2 linked regions of the Methyloferula stellata AR4 genome follow. The protein of the gene in region 1 binds, or shares a complex with, the protein of each later gene. Links are inferred from orthologs where the notes say so. Each region holds a gene or a part of one and is shown in the gene's direction. Other genes may lie near its edges.

Evidence for each region. Proteins that work in one complex are often made in the same cells at the same time.
Region 2: the proteins of xseA (region 1) and A3OQ_RS0116835 are in contact, whole or in part, in a cryo-EM structure (PDB 8TXR), measured with the Escherichia coli proteins. The link is inferred for Methyloferula stellata AR4 from one-to-one orthologs.

Annotation. Positions count from the first base shown.
Region 1 is NZ_ARWA01000001.1:3,838,349-3,844,594, reverse strand. What follows is about bases 3,202-6,179. They hold xseA (exodeoxyribonuclease VII large subunit), read left to right. Parts: upstream 3,202-3,881; coding sequence 3,882-5,477; downstream 5,478-6,179. Other genes in these bases: A3OQ_RS0118995 (metallophosphoesterase family protein), read left to right, coding at 5,998-6,179; A3OQ_RS0119000 (hypothetical protein), read left to right, coding at 5,652-5,966; aptA (omega-aminotransferase AptA), read left to right, coding at 3,202-3,815. Outside these bases: A3OQ_RS0119025 (coiled-coil domain-containing protein), read left to right, coding at 1-437; A3OQ_RS0119020 (response regulator), read left to right, coding at 892-1,284; A3OQ_RS0119015 (TIGR01459 family HAD-type hydrolase), read right to left, coding at 1,294-2,208; more of aptA, read left to right, coding at 2,481-3,201; more of A3OQ_RS0118995, read left to right, coding at 6,180-6,246. UniProt on the Escherichia coli protein: Bidirectionally degrades single-stranded DNA into large acid-insoluble oligonucleotides, which are then degraded further into small acid-soluble oligonucleotides.
Region 2 is NZ_ARWA01000001.1:3,411,354-3,419,197, forward strand. The notes cover bases 3,019-5,856. They hold A3OQ_RS0116835 (exodeoxyribonuclease VII small subunit), read left to right. Parts: upstream 3,019-4,218; coding sequence 4,219-4,494; downstream 4,495-5,856. Other genes in these bases: A3OQ_RS0116830 (DUF2339 domain-containing protein), read left to right, coding at 3,019-4,188; A3OQ_RS0116840 (hypothetical protein), read left to right, coding at 4,591-5,067; A3OQ_RS22815 (retropepsin-like aspartic protease family protein), read left to right, coding at 5,191-5,736; A3OQ_RS0116850 (YdhR family protein), read right to left, coding at 5,812-5,856. Also shown: A3OQ_RS0116820 (hypothetical protein), read left to right, coding at 1-613; A3OQ_RS0116825 (YoaK family protein), read left to right, coding at 639-1,304; more of A3OQ_RS0116830, read left to right, coding at 1,420-3,018; more of A3OQ_RS0116850, read right to left, coding at 5,857-6,150; A3OQ_RS0116855 (SDR family NAD(P)-dependent oxidoreductase), read right to left, coding at 6,183-6,938; A3OQ_RS0116860 (DUF938 domain-containing protein), read right to left, coding at 7,047-7,724; A3OQ_RS0116865 (alpha/beta fold hydrolase), read right to left, coding at 7,765-7,844. UniProt on the Escherichia coli protein: Bidirectionally degrades single-stranded DNA into large acid-insoluble oligonucleotides, which are then degraded further into small acid-soluble oligonucleotides.

The DNA of each region.
Region 1 (6,246 bases):
GGGCCCAGCACGACCCGGCGAAATTGCGCGAGATCAGCGATCGCCTCGATCACATGGAACGTGCGGCGCTTCTTCCCACGACAACCGCATCCGTTGCGGCGCCGTCTGCGCAAGAGAGCGTGACGAAGCAAGCGCAAACGCCTTTGCCTCCGGTCAAGGCCCAGACCCCCGCCCAGCCGCAGGTTGTGGCGAGCCGGCAAACGCCGGCTTCGATCCCTGCGGCGCCGGTATCTTCCGAGAAATGGCAGCCCATCGCGAATTGGGTCGTGCGCGACGTCTATGACGGGATCGCGCTCGTTGAAGGTCCGCACGGCGCTATCGAAGTCATCGAAGGCGAAACCATTCCAGGCGTCGGAACGGTGAAATCCATCGAACGGCGCGGCTCTGGCTGGATCGTGGTGACGAGCCGCGGCCAGCTCGATTCGGCGCGCGACTAGATCAGGCTCCAGAAAAGTGCAGACTTTTTCGGATCATGCGTCAAAACAGGCGATTAAAACGCGGTGATTCAACTTGAATCGATCGCGTTCTAATCTGCGACCCTCGTCCGTTTTCTGGCAGGACCAAGATGTAAAGCGCCAGGTCTTAGGACTTCGCGGCCGCGGCCAGCGTTTTTGCCGGTCTCACGAACGCGGAGAATGGTACAAAACCCCCAAAGTGCGGGTGAATCAGAAAGATAGACGCATACAACAGATTTTACGCATCGTCTCTTTTGGACGCTGAGGGAAAAGCGTCAACGTAAGTATATCAAGCACCCGCGATCGTCTTAACAAAATGGCAAGCGGCGAAGCCTAATCTCTTTGATGTGGATCAAACCGATGCTCGGCCGGGCAAAGAGGGGTTCGTTCCGACTGTCATCGTTTCGGTGGCTTCGGCGCCGTTTTGGAGATGTAAATGATCACCGATCTTTCCGTACCTATCCTCGTTGTCGACGACTATCAGACGATGATCCGCATCATCCGGAATCTGCTCCGTCAGATTGGTTTCGAAAACGTCGATGAAGCGTCCAGCGGCCAGCAGGCCTATGAGATGATCAGCCAGAAGCACTATGGCTTGATTATTTCCGACTGGAATATGGAGCCGATGACCGGCTACCAGCTTCTTCAAAAGGTCCGGGCGGACAGCGCGCAATCAGACGTTCCCTTCATCATGGTGACTGCGGAATCGAAGACCGACAATGTCGTCGCGGCGCGCCATGCGGGCGTCAGCCATTACATCGTCAAACCGTTCAATGCGGCGATCTTGAAGGCGAAAATCGACTCCGTCTTCTCGTCCGTGGCGGCGTAAGACAAAGCCCTACCAGGCGAGGCGCAGCGAAACGGCAGTGGGGGCAAAACCGGCTGCTTGAACGAACTCCGCGAAAGACACGGCATCAAGACTTCCCCCGGTGCCCGATGTCAGGATCTCGCCCTGATGAATTCCCGCGACGATGAAAAGTGAATCGAACGATTGCGCGATGGCGCCTTTGATATCGGTTCGCATCGCATCCCCGATCACCAGGATCCGAGACCGTTGTGTCGGCTGGCCGAGTAGCGCTTCCGCCACGCCGAGCGCGCGTTCATAGATCGGCGGGTATGGCTTTCCGCCTTGAATCACCGTGCCGCCCATCGCTTCATAGCGCTCGGCGATCGCGCCGGCGCAATAGATGAGACTTGGCCCGACGTGCACGACGAGATCTGGATTGGCACAGAGAAAGTCGAGCCTGCGCTCTAGCATCTGCGCCAGTGAGGCATCGTAATCTTCGGGCGTCTCGGTGTCCGGATCGAAAAGTCCGGTGCAGACGACATAGGCCGCGTCTTTCAGCTTGCTGAGGCGCGGGCTCCGGCCGGTAAGCTTGCGGACTTCCCGGTAGAGCGAGCGGTCGTAGATTGGCCCGATATTGTAGAGCGGCGCGTCGCCGCGCGCGGCGATCAGGGACGCGATGATGTCGCCCGAGGTTACGATCGCGTCGTAAGCCTTGCGTGGAACCTTGAGCCGATCGAGGCGATGCCGGACGGCACCGGCCGGTGCCGGGGCATTGCTGACGAGAACGACTTTGCCGCCTTGGCCGCGAAACCGCAGTAGGGCATCCACGGCTGCCGGATGCAGCGCGAGGCCATTATGAACAACGCCCCAGATGTCGCACAAAAGCACGTCATAGTGAGGGCTGAGTTCGCTCAAACCTGAGACGAGGCGCGGCGCGGGGATGATGGGGGTTTTTAGATCGTGCACCAGAGGGCGGCTAGAGCCAGGGCTGGCGTCTGTCAAGGGAAGGAAGGCGGCTTTGCGCATAGGTCCTATATGGTGTGCGTGCGTGTCGCGGACGCGACGCTTCTATCGTTCACGCAAGACGAATCCCCTGGACATGCCGGAACGATGGTTGCTCGCATGTTAATTAGCGTAACATTCGCCTCCGGAACGGCTTTTGCCTGCGATCTGACGGACCTTCTTCATCTTGCCGCATGACGCGGCTAGCTTCGCCCGGCCTTTCCCAGGAGCACCGCATGTCCGCTCAAGCCGCCGTCACGCATCCGAACGATCTCGAAGCCTATTGGATGCCGTTTTCCTCCAACCGGGCCTTCAAGCAAAGCCCGCGCATGGTGACCCGCGCCAAGGACATGCATTATTTCACCGGCGACGGCCGCGCCATTCTAGACGGAACCGCGGGGCTTTGGTGCGCCAATGCCGGGCATAGCCGCGGGCCTATCGTTGAAGCCATCCAGCAGCAGGCGGCCGAACTCGACTTCTCGCCGCCTTTCCAATTCGGTCATCCCAAAGTTTTCGCCTTGGCGTCGAGGGTCGCGGCTTTGGCGCCCGGCGATCTCGATCACGTCTTCTTTGCCAATTCCGGGTCGGAGGCGGTCGATACTGCGCTCAAGATCGCGCTCGGCTATCATAATGTCTGCGGCAATGCCTCAAGGACGCGCCTGATCGGCCGCGAGCGCGGCTATCATGGCGTCGGCTTCGGCGGCACCGCCGTCGGCGGCATGGTCGCCAACCGCAAAATCTTCGGCAATCTCCTCGCCGGCGTCGATCATCTGCCGACGACCTACAACCGCAGCGAGCAAGCCTTCACCAAGGGCGAGCCCGAATGGGGCGCGCATTTGGCCGATGAGCTTGAGCGGCTCGTCGGGCTGCACGATGCCTCGACGATCGCCGCCGTGATCGTCGAGCCCATGGCGGGCTCGACCGGCGTGTTGCCGCCGCCCAAGGGCTATTTGCAGAAGTTGCGCGCCATCTGCGACAAATTCGGCATTCTGTTGATCTTCGATGAAGTCATCTCAGGCTTCGGGCGTCTCGGTTATGCCTTCGCGGCGGAACGCTACGGTGTCATTCCGGACATGATCACCTTCGCCAAGGGCATCACGTCGGGCACGGTGCCGATGGGCGGCGTGCTGGTCCGCAAAGGCATCTATGATGCCTTCATGAAGGGGCCGGAGCACGCTGTCGAATTATGCCACGGCTATACTTATTCCGGCCATCCGCTCGCCTGCGCGGCGGGATTGGCCACGCTCGATCTCTATGTTGCCGAGGGGCTTTTCGAACGCGCGCGGGCGCTCGAGCCGGTCTGGGCCGATGCCGTTCATAGCCTCAAAGGCACGCCAAACATTCTCGATATCCGCAATTGCGGCCTGACCGCCTGTTTCGATCTCGCCTCGCGCCCGGACGCCGTCGGCAAACGGGCCTTCGAGGTGATGGACAAGGCCTTCCACGAATTCGATCTTCTGGTCCGGCAGGCGGGCGAAGCGATCGTTTTGACGCCGCCTTTGATCGTCAGCGAAGCGCAGATCGGCGAGATCGTCGAGAAGCTCGGCAAGGCCATCAAGGCTGTGGCTTGACCGAGGCGGCTAAGGGGCGCGCCGAGGGCGCTTCCCTTGCGCGGTCAAATCGGTCTTTATGAAGCCATGTCCGAAGCTCAGGTGACCAATGTCCCGGAAATCAGCGTCAGCGAATTATCCGGAGCCCTCAAGCGAACGATCGAGGATCGGTTCGGATTTGTGCGTGTGCGCGGCGAGATTTCGAATTATCGGGGCCCGCATTCGTCCGGCCACGCCTATTTCTGCCTGAAGGACGAAAACGCCCGTATCGACGCCGTCGTCTGGAAAAGTTCGTTCCTGCGCATGCGGGTCAAGCCGCAGGAGGGGCTCGAAGTCATTGCGACGGGCAAAGTCTCGACCTTTCCGGGCAAATCCTCCTATCAGATCATCATTGAATCGATCGAGCCGGCCGGCATCGGCGCGCTCATGGCTTTGTTCGAAGAGCGCCGCAGGCGGCTCGCGGCCGAAGGCCTCTTCGACGAAGCGCGCAAGCAGCTTCTGCCGTTTTTGCCCGAGCGCATCGGCGTCGTGACCTCGCCGACCGGCGCGGTTATCCGCGATATTTTGCATCGGATCGAAGATCGCTTTCCCGTCCACGTTCTCGTCTGGCCGGTGCGCGTGCAGGGCGAGACCTCGGCCGCCGAGGTGACGGCGGCGATCGAAGGCTTCAATCTTCTGCCGGAAGAGGGGCCTTTGCGGCGGCCCGATCTCATCATCGTCGCGCGCGGCGGCGGCTCACTCGAAGATCTTTGGAGCTTCAACGAGGAAACGGTCGTGCGTGCCGCGGCTTCGAGCCTGCTGCCGCTGATTTCCGCGATCGGCCATGAGACCGATTGGACGCTGATCGACTATGCCGCCGATCTGCGCGCGCCGACGCCGACGGGTGCCGCCGAAAAGGCCGTGCCGGTACGTCTCGAACTTCTGGCCTCCATGGCCGATCTCGACCGCCGTCATCAAGGCGCAATGCTGCGCCTTATGGATCGGCAGCGGGCCGAGCTGCGCGCGCTGACGCGGGCGCTCCCGCAGGGCGAGGCGATCATCTCATTTCCGCGCCAGAGATTGGATCGCGCCGGGTCTGGCCTTGCGGGCGCTTTGATGCGCGGGCACGATCAACATAGAATCGCGCTTGCGCGCCTGTCGCATCGGCTGGCGAGCCAATCGCCGCATGCGAAAATGGCCCGCGCCGGGCAAAGGCTCGAGGCGCTCGATGCGCGCATGCTGCGCTGTCTCGAGGTCGGCTTCGAGCGGCGGACGCAAAGGCTCACCCATGCCGCGGCGCGGCTCACGACGGCACGGGCGACGCGCCTGCGCGCGGAAAAGGAGCGGATTTCCTCGGCCACAAAAACATTGGAAGCGCTCGCGCAACGCCAAAGGCGTGCCTTTGGCGCGGGGCTCTCTCTTCGGGCCGCGCATCTGCGCTCGCTCGGCCAATTGCTGCAATCGCTCGGCTATCGCCAGGTTCTGGCGCGCGGTTTTGCCCTTATTCGCGACGCCGAAGGCCGGCCGCTGCGGCTTGCGTCCCAGGTGGAAGACGGCGCTCAGCTCAATATTGAATTCGCCGACGGCAGCAAGACCGCGGTCGCTGGAGCAATGGGAGCTTCGGCCGGAGGCGCGACGAAACGCCTCGCCGACAGGCCCGCCGGCAAAGACGCTAAAAAGAGCGGCCAAGGATCGCTTTTTTGAAATCCGACATAACGATAATTTTGGATCGAATCGATCCAAAATTATCGTTATTGATCTTCTAGAATGGAGCGGGGTAGCGCAGATAAGCGTGCGCAATCTGCGTAATCTCGCTCTTCGCGGGGTGGTTTAGATTGCCGCTTCGCCGAATGTTTCGATCTTGCCAGGAAAGATCACGTGCCCAGGATTCATTTGATTTGCCGCAATCCGCTTTATCTGACCGCGGTCCAACCTCCCGAATATGAGAGTGGCTATTGGACCTTGTATGAATCGGAGGCCGAGCGCCTCGTGAACGGAAACCTCTATTTGCACCAGAAGAAGTCCGAGCCTTCTTATTTTGGCGGAACGATTGTCGGCTTCCGCCTGTCGACCGAGGTCGAGCCCTATCCGGGCAAGATCGTCTTCAAGGTCGCGGCGCAAGATGGCTGCAAAGACATTCCGTGGGAGGGCGATAAACATCCCATGGCTTGGATGGGAGGTATTCTCGATTGATCGAACTTTCTTGCGGCGGTTTTAGCTCTTCATGATCCTGGCGCTTCTCTCGGATATTCACGGCAATCGCGAGGCCCTGCAGGCCTGCCTGATCGACGCGGCCTCGCGCGGGGCGGAGCAATATGCCTTCCTCGGCGATCTCGTCGGCTATGGCGCCGATCCGTCCTATGTGGTCGAGACGGTGGCGCGTTTCGCTGCGAATGGCGCAATCGTCATCAAGGGCAATCATGATGTCGCGGTGACATCGCCGCTGCGCGATATGAATGGTCATGCGCGCCAC
Region 2 (7,844 bases), 420 kb from region 1 along the record:
CGCGACTCGCGCCTGGGTCCGGCTGCCTTCCGGCAAAAGGCTCGATCTCCTCAATCCGACGCCCCTCGATTGGGACGATGAAGATCTCGCCCTCGGTCTCGCGCGAACCTATCGCTGGGGCGGCCATTCGGCCTGGCCGCTGCCTTTGTCGGTCGCGCAGCATTCACTTTTCGTGCTGGCGCTGCATCGTCTCGAACAAGGCGACGAAGACCCGCGCGCGGATCTGCGCGAACTGCTCCATGATGCCGACGAAGGCCTGCTCGGCTTCGACTGTATCTCCGTCGTGAAGCCCTTTCTCGGCGAGGGATTCCAAAAACTCACCGCGCAATTGCAAAACGCGGTTTTCCTGCGCTACGGCATTTCCGACTGGACAGGCGAACAAAGGCGAAAGCATAAAAGAGCCGATCGCATCGCTGCCGCGTCGGAGGCCGTCCATGTCGTCGGCTGGACCAAGGCTGAAGTGCGCAACACCTTGCGCATTCCTCACGAATCCCTGACTTTCGATCCGCTCGCCACGGTCTATGGTGGGACGCCTTGGGAGCCCTGGGCTCCGGGGCTGGCCGCCGAGCGGTTTCTCGCAGAGCTTTCACGCCTGTTGAAAGCCGCGACATAGACTTTGAAAAGATGATTTTGCCCTGATGAAAAAACTCCCCATTGCCGGCCTTTTGAGTTTCAACAGCGGCTTTGTCGATACGGTCGGCTTTTTCGGCCTGCAAGGTCTTTTCGCGGCGCATGTCACCGGAAACTTCGTGACGATGGGCTCAAGCCTCGTCTTCGGGACGCAAGGCATCATCGGGAAGCTTCTTGTCCTGCCCGAATTCGTCGCGATGGTGATCCTCACGCGATGGGCCGGACTTTTCCTGGCAGCCCGGAAATTGCCCGTCCTGCGTCCGCTGCTGTCGCTTGATCTCCTCTTTCTCATCGGCTTTTTCATTCTTGCCAATGTCTTTGGGCCTTTCGCCGACGCGGATTCGCCCGCGGCTCTGGCCGCGAGCTTTACGGCCGTCGCCTCCATGGCCATCTTGAACGCCGTGCAACGCGTTTATCTGAGCGACATGCCGCCGATCACGATCATGACCGGCAATACGACTCAAGTCGCGCTCGATGCGGTCGATCTCATGCGCGACCTCGATCCCGACAAGAAAGTTGTCGTGCGCATGCGGTTTCTGCGCACGATCAACAGTATTTTCTTCTTCTTCGTCGGCTGCGCCGCCGCGATCCTGATGCATTTCCATTTCGGCTTTTGGGATCTCGGGGTACCGGTCTTCATCGGGCTCGTCTGCGTGATCCTCAGCCACGATTGACCGGTGCGGCCGCGCACCCCAACGGCAACCTGTGCTGTTAACTTGATCGGCTTTGGCGCAGGATGGCAGGAACCGCCATGCGCCTGTCGCACGTCACCAGAGCAAGCCGATTTCGATGGACGATTCCTTTTTCATTTTGCTTGCCATCCTGGCCTTCGTCGCCTTCCTGCTGGGGCCGATCGGCTTCTTTTTGACGCTCGCCGCGCGGTCTCGTCTCGGCCTAGCCGAACGGCGGATTCTCGATCTTCAACAAGACTTGCGAAATGCGCGGGCACAGCTGGCAGTCGAGAGAGCGATGCCGCCAATGCCCGCAACGCCGCCGCTGCCGAGCGAGCCCGTCGCAGTGACTCCGGCGCCGGTCGAAGCCGAAACAACAGTCGCCGTGCCAATCGAAGAACCTACTGCCGCAGCGGAACCGTTGCCGCCGCCTGCCGCCCCGGCAGCCCCCCCGCCCTTGCCGCCGCCGTCCGCTGCCGCGCCGTCACAGCCCTCGCTCGAAGAAACATTGGGAACCCGCTGGGCGGTCTGGATCGGCGGCATCGCGCTCGGTCTCGGGGCTCTGCTCCTCGTGCGCTATTCGATCGAACAGGGCTGGTTTGGCCCCGCCGCGCGCGTCTTGCTCGGACTCGCCTTGGCTGCCGCCTTGATCGTTGCCGGAGACTATTTGCGCCGCCGCGATCCGGCCCGTAACGCGCCACCCGCCGCGGACAGGCCCGCGCCGTCGCAAATTCCCGCCGTGCTCACGTCAGCTGGAACCGTCGCCGCCTTCGGTGCGATCTATGCCGCGCATGCGCTCTATGGATTCATCGGACCCGCCTTCGCTTTTCTCGCGCTCGGCATGGTCGGTTTGGCGACAATGCTCGCCTCGGCCTTGCATGGCCCGGCGCTTGCCGGTCTCGGGTTGCTCGGCGCGCTCGCCGCGCCAATGCTCGTGCAATCCAATGAGCCAAACCCCTGGCCCGTGGTGCTCTATCTGACCGTCGTGATCGGTTTCGCCTATGCGCTGGCGCGGCTGCGTCTCTGGCTTTGGCTGGCACTTTGCGCAGCGGCCGGCGGCTTCATATGGGGCCTTATCCTTCTCAACGGCCAAGCGATCAATTTCGAGGAAGCAACGCTCGTCCACGGCGTAATCGAGACCCTCATGGCGACCGTGCTCTTCGCCATCATCAACGGCGCCGGCGTCGCCGATCAAGATGCCGAAAACGACTCTTTCGCGCTTTTCATTCCGTCGGCCTTCGCTCTCTTCGTGCTGATGGCCCTGCATGCCCTAGGTGTCTCTGGCCACTTCGGCACGGGCTGGATGGTCGGCGCGGGCGCGACCATCGCCATCCTCGCCATCGGCGGACTTCTGGCGCCGACCGCCGCCGGTCTCCTGCTCGCCGCAGGCGTGATGCTGGCGCTGACCTTGCTCATCTGGCCCGTTGCCGCGAACCTCCCCATTTTTCCCTCGGAAGCTTGGCTCTGGACCTGGCCGCACCCGAAGTCAGACTCGACCTTCGCGGCCTTTGCCGGAATAGCCGCCGCGGCATTGGCGCTTGCATCCGGCAAACGCCTCTTCGATGGTCTGTCGCTGCGCGCACCGATCGCAACGATCTACGCCGGTGCCGCGGGTCTCATTCCGCTCGCCGTGCTCGTCATCGCCTACATGCGGCTCGCGCATAGCGAGATCAACCTGCCCTTCGCCGCCATAGCAGGCGGGCTCGCTTTCGCGTTTCTGATTGCCGCCAATCTGTTCTTCAGCCGCGATGCCGCGCAAACGCATCCGACTTTGCGGCTCGGCCTCGGCGCTTTCGCATCGGCGGCGCTGGCCGCCTTGGCGCTTGGTCTCGTCTTCGCGCTCGATCGCGGCATGTTGACGGTCGCTCTCGCGCTCGCCGCTTTGGGCGCGGCCTTCGTCGACCGGCGCCTCGGTATTGGTGCGCTCCGCTGGTGCGTAGCAGGGCTTGGCCTCGTCATCGCCGCGCGGCTTCTCTATGAACCGCGCATCGTCGGCGCCGATCTCGGCACCACGCCGGTCTTCAACTGGCTGCTCTGGGGTTATGGCGTGCCGGCGGCTGCCTTCGCTGTCGCGGCGCAGCTCCTGCACCGGCGAGGCCAGGATGTGCCGGTGCTTGTCGCGCAGGCGCTCGCCATTCTCTTTTCCGCGCTGCTCTTCTTTTTCGAGATCCGCCACGCGATCAACAATGGCGATCCCTTTGCGGACACATCGAGCCTTATCGAGCAAGGGCTGTTGGCGACAACGGCTTTCGGATTCTCGCTCGTGCTCACAAGGCTCGATGTCACGCAGACGAGCCCGGTCTTGCGATATGCGTCGCTCGGCTTCGGGATCGTCTCGTTTGCAACAAGCCTGTTCGGTCTCTTGATCTTCGAAAACCCGCTGTGGAGCGGCGGGCGTCTCGAGGGCGGCTTCATCGTCAATTCGCTCTGGCTCGCCTATGGCGTGCCGGCGCTGATGGCCTATTGGCTTGGCCGAGTCGCGCAAGGCGTCAGGCCCAATTGGTATTGGCAAGGCGCGCGCATCGCGGCTTTGGTTCTCATCTTCGCCTTCCTCAACCTGGAGCTGCGACACCTGTTTCAAGGTGCCGATCTCACCTGGACGGCATCCCGCCATACCACCGATACGGAGGTCTATTGCTATTCGGCGCTCTGGCTTTTGCTGTCGATCCTGTTTCTCGCCTATGGGCTCTGGCGCGCTTCGGTCGTCGCGCGTATTGCTTCGGCGGTTTTGATGCTAATGACCATATTGAAGGTCTTTTTCTTCGACCTCAATGGCCTCACCGGCGCGATCAGGGCTTTGTCCTTCATCGGGCTTGGCCTTGTGCTGATCGGCATCGGCCTCGTCTATCAGAAACTGGTTTTCGCGCCGCGCCGCCCGCCCACGTGAGCGCGCGCTCAATTCGGTGTATAGGAATCCATGACCAAGCCTAAAAAAGAGCCGGATGTGACCGAGAAAAACACCGATATTGCCGCCCTCCCCTTCGAGCAGGCCATGGCCGAGCTCGAAGGAATCGTCGAGCGGCTGGAAAAGGGATCAGTCGCTCTCGAAGAGTCGATTGCGATCTACGAGCGCGGCGAAGCGCTTAAGAAACATTGCGAAACGCTGCTGAAATCGGCCGAGCAGCGGATCGAAAAGATCACGCTCGGCGCGGACGGCAAGGCGACCGGCACGGAACCGCTCGACGTGGAATGAGGCCGCTGCGGCCACGCTTCTTGGTTATATAATTCTTTTATATTGATAGGGCTTTTGCTAGAAGCGCCTCAGCGTTCCAGACGTTGGGGAGCGATCATGAAGTCTGTGCGTCTTTTCACGGCCGCAGCTCTGCTGTTGGCTTCTCCCTGCACATTCGCCGAGCCCGCCGCGCCGGACAGCACCATTATCGACTACCGCCAGCCGGCGCCCCGCACGAAAATCGAAAAAGCCTATATTCTCGAAGAGATGCGCCTCTTGTTCGAATCGATCCAGACGATCAACGAAGGGCTCGCCACCGATCATATGGAAGATGTCATCGAGGCCGCGGCCAAGGCTGCGCGCGGCATGCGCCGCAACCCGAGTGATCCCGCCTATCCGGCCTCCATGCATTTCAAGGAAACGCCGGCCTGGAAACAGATGGGCGGCGATGTCGGCCGCGGCTTCGATGCATTGGCCGACGCCGCGAAAAACGGCGCCTCGAAGGAGAGGCAGCTCGCGATCCTCGCCGACACGATGAAGAATTGCGTCGCCTGCCATCAGACCTATAGGCTCGCCGAAGCGCCGCAGCCATGACGGGTGCCTGCCTGCACCGCAAAGGTCACCGTGATTTTACGAATTTGATCGCTTCCGTTTAAGGGGAAAATTAGAAAGACCGGCTAGCCTCAAGCCCGCATCGGAAAGATTTCAGGACCGGTCATGTTGCGTTTTCTGGGCATTTACCCCGTCGCCATTGTACTGGCGCTCGTCGCCGTGGGCTATGTCTCGAAACATGGCCTTATCGCGCCGCAAGCCAAGCCTGCCCCTACCGCCACGGTCGACGCGGCGGCCGTCCGCAGCTATGCCGCGACGCCGGCAAAAGCCGCCTTCGTGCCCGCCACCCAGGCCATCGAGGGCGACCGCAGAGGCCAATATACGGCCTCCGTCCAGATCGATGGCCGCGACATTCCCATGCTAATCGACACCGGCGCGAGCTTCGTAGCGCTGACCAACGAAGCCGCCAGTGAACTTGGTATCCGACCCACGGCCGCCGATTTCACGCTGAAGATGCAGACGGCCAATGGCATTTCCTCCGCGGCGCCGACTTGGCTGAAGCAGGTGCGCGTCGGCATGGTGGAAATCCATGATGTCGAAGCGGTCGTCATGGAGCCGGGTGCATCGGCCACGAGCCTGCTCGGGATGAGCTTCCTCCGCAAGCTCCACCATTTCGGCGTTTCCGACGGCAAAATGCGGCTCGAGCAATAGAGCCCGAGCGCTTTACGATCGCGCGATTAAACGCATCATCTGATCCGAAAAGTCTGCACCTTCTCGAGATGATGCTTAAGCCGGTATGGCATCCTTGGCGCGCTCGTAGAAGGGCGAGTCCATCCCGCGATTCGCATCGGCCGTGATATCGCCGTTGAAGAGCTTCACCGTGAGGCTTCCGCCAAGCTGCTTCGCCGCGGCGGCGAGATAGCCAGTGGCATAGGCCTTGGCGTTTTCCAATGAATCGAATTCATAGAAGCCACCAATCGTATTGGTATTGATGCCGGCGAGCCATGTCTTGCTTTTGAGGCCCGGCTCCTTCTGCATCGCCGCGTTGATCGCGCGCCAATCGATCTCGCCAAAGGGGATTGCAACCTGGATTTCGGCATAAAGGAAGGTCTTGTCGATGCTCATGTCATTCTCCTTAGCTTGGAAATGATACGGTTTCAGAATGGCTCCTTGAACGGACGCAAATCCAATTCATGGGTCCAGGTACTTTTGGGCTGTCTGTGCAGAGCCCAATAAACGTCCGCGATTTGATCGGTCTTAAGTAAGCCGTCTTCGCCTTTGGCTTTGACGAAATCGGGAAAGCGGCTTTTGGCGTAATCCCCCTCGATCACGCCGTCGATCACGACATGCGCGACATGGATCCCCTGCGGTCCGAATTCGCGCGCCAGGCCTTGCGCCAGCGCCCGGAGTGCCGCCTTGGCGGAGGCAAAGCCCGTGAAGGGCGGCCGCGCTTTAAGCGAGGCCGTGGCGCCCGTGAAGAGGATCGTTCCCTGCCCTTGCGGCAGCATACGCCGCACGGCTTCGCGCCCAACCAGAAATCCACCAAGCGCATTTTGCCGCCAGAGCGTTTCGAAACTGTCCGACGTGAGCTCCAGCAAAGGCGCCGCGAGATTGTTGCCGACATTATAAGCGACGAGGTCGAGGCTCGCATTGCCGCTGGCTTCGTCAAGCAAGGCGATCACCTCTTTCTCGCGCGTGACGTCGGTCACTCTCGCCTCTGCCATGCCGCCGGCCCGCCCGATCTCCTCCGCGACGGTCTTCACCTTGGCCTCCGTCCGGCCGGCCACAAAGACGCGCAGGCCCTCGCATGCGAAACGCCGCGCCAGCGCCGCACCAAGGCCCGTCGCGGCCCCGACGCCGAAGACGACGGCAGTCCGCGCAACTGAGGCCTGCCTCTGGTTCTCTTCAGCCATCGTGCTTTCCACCCCGTTCGCAACGGTTCCAATCCAACCATGCTACCGAAGCGTTTCGGTGCAAGCAAAAACGCACTACGACTGTAAATGCGCTACCCGCATATCGGCTCAAGCGCGCGCGAATTGAAGAATGAAATTATTGGCCGGCATGTCGAAGCGATGTTTCAGGGCGAGGCCATGATAATTCGCAGCCTTCTCCAAATCCCGTGCGTCCTTTAATCCCCACTCCTTCACGCCTGCCGCGAGAATTTCCTTGTCGAAGGCTTCATTGGAAGGGGTCGTATATTCGCCTTTCACCTTGAACGGACCGTAGATCGCGACGAAACCGGCAGGGCTTAAAAGCTTCGCGCCAAGCGCCGAAATGCCGTCGATGATCGCAAGGGGTGCAACCTGAAAGATGTTGATGACGAAGATCGCATCGTAAAGGCCGTCCTTCGGATCAGGCCATGTCTTTTCGTCGGTGAGATCGATACGGACCGGATCCGCGACGTTCTCATTCCCGCTTTCCGCGCGCTTCGCCTTGATGGTTTCAAATACATCCGCGTCGTAGTCAGAAGGCTGAAACCTGATCTCCGGGAAATGCGGCGCGAAATAATTGATGTGCAGCCCGGCGCCGCTCGCAAGCTCCAGAACATTGCCGGTCTTCGGAAAAACGCCCTTGAAAACCGAGAGGATCGGATCCTTGTTGCGGTTGCCGGCCCAGGCGACATAGGGGCTCAGCGGATTGGGATCGATGCAGGGCCTCGGATCTGCGATTTGCACTTCGGATGTCTGGGTCTCTGACATTTGTGTTCCTCATCTTCTCGGTTGAAAGATCTTCGCGCGGCTAAGCCGCCAACAAGTCCTTGAGATGCTGATCGACGGCCACATTGAATCCGGGGTCGGTGCCAAACAAAGCGAGATGTC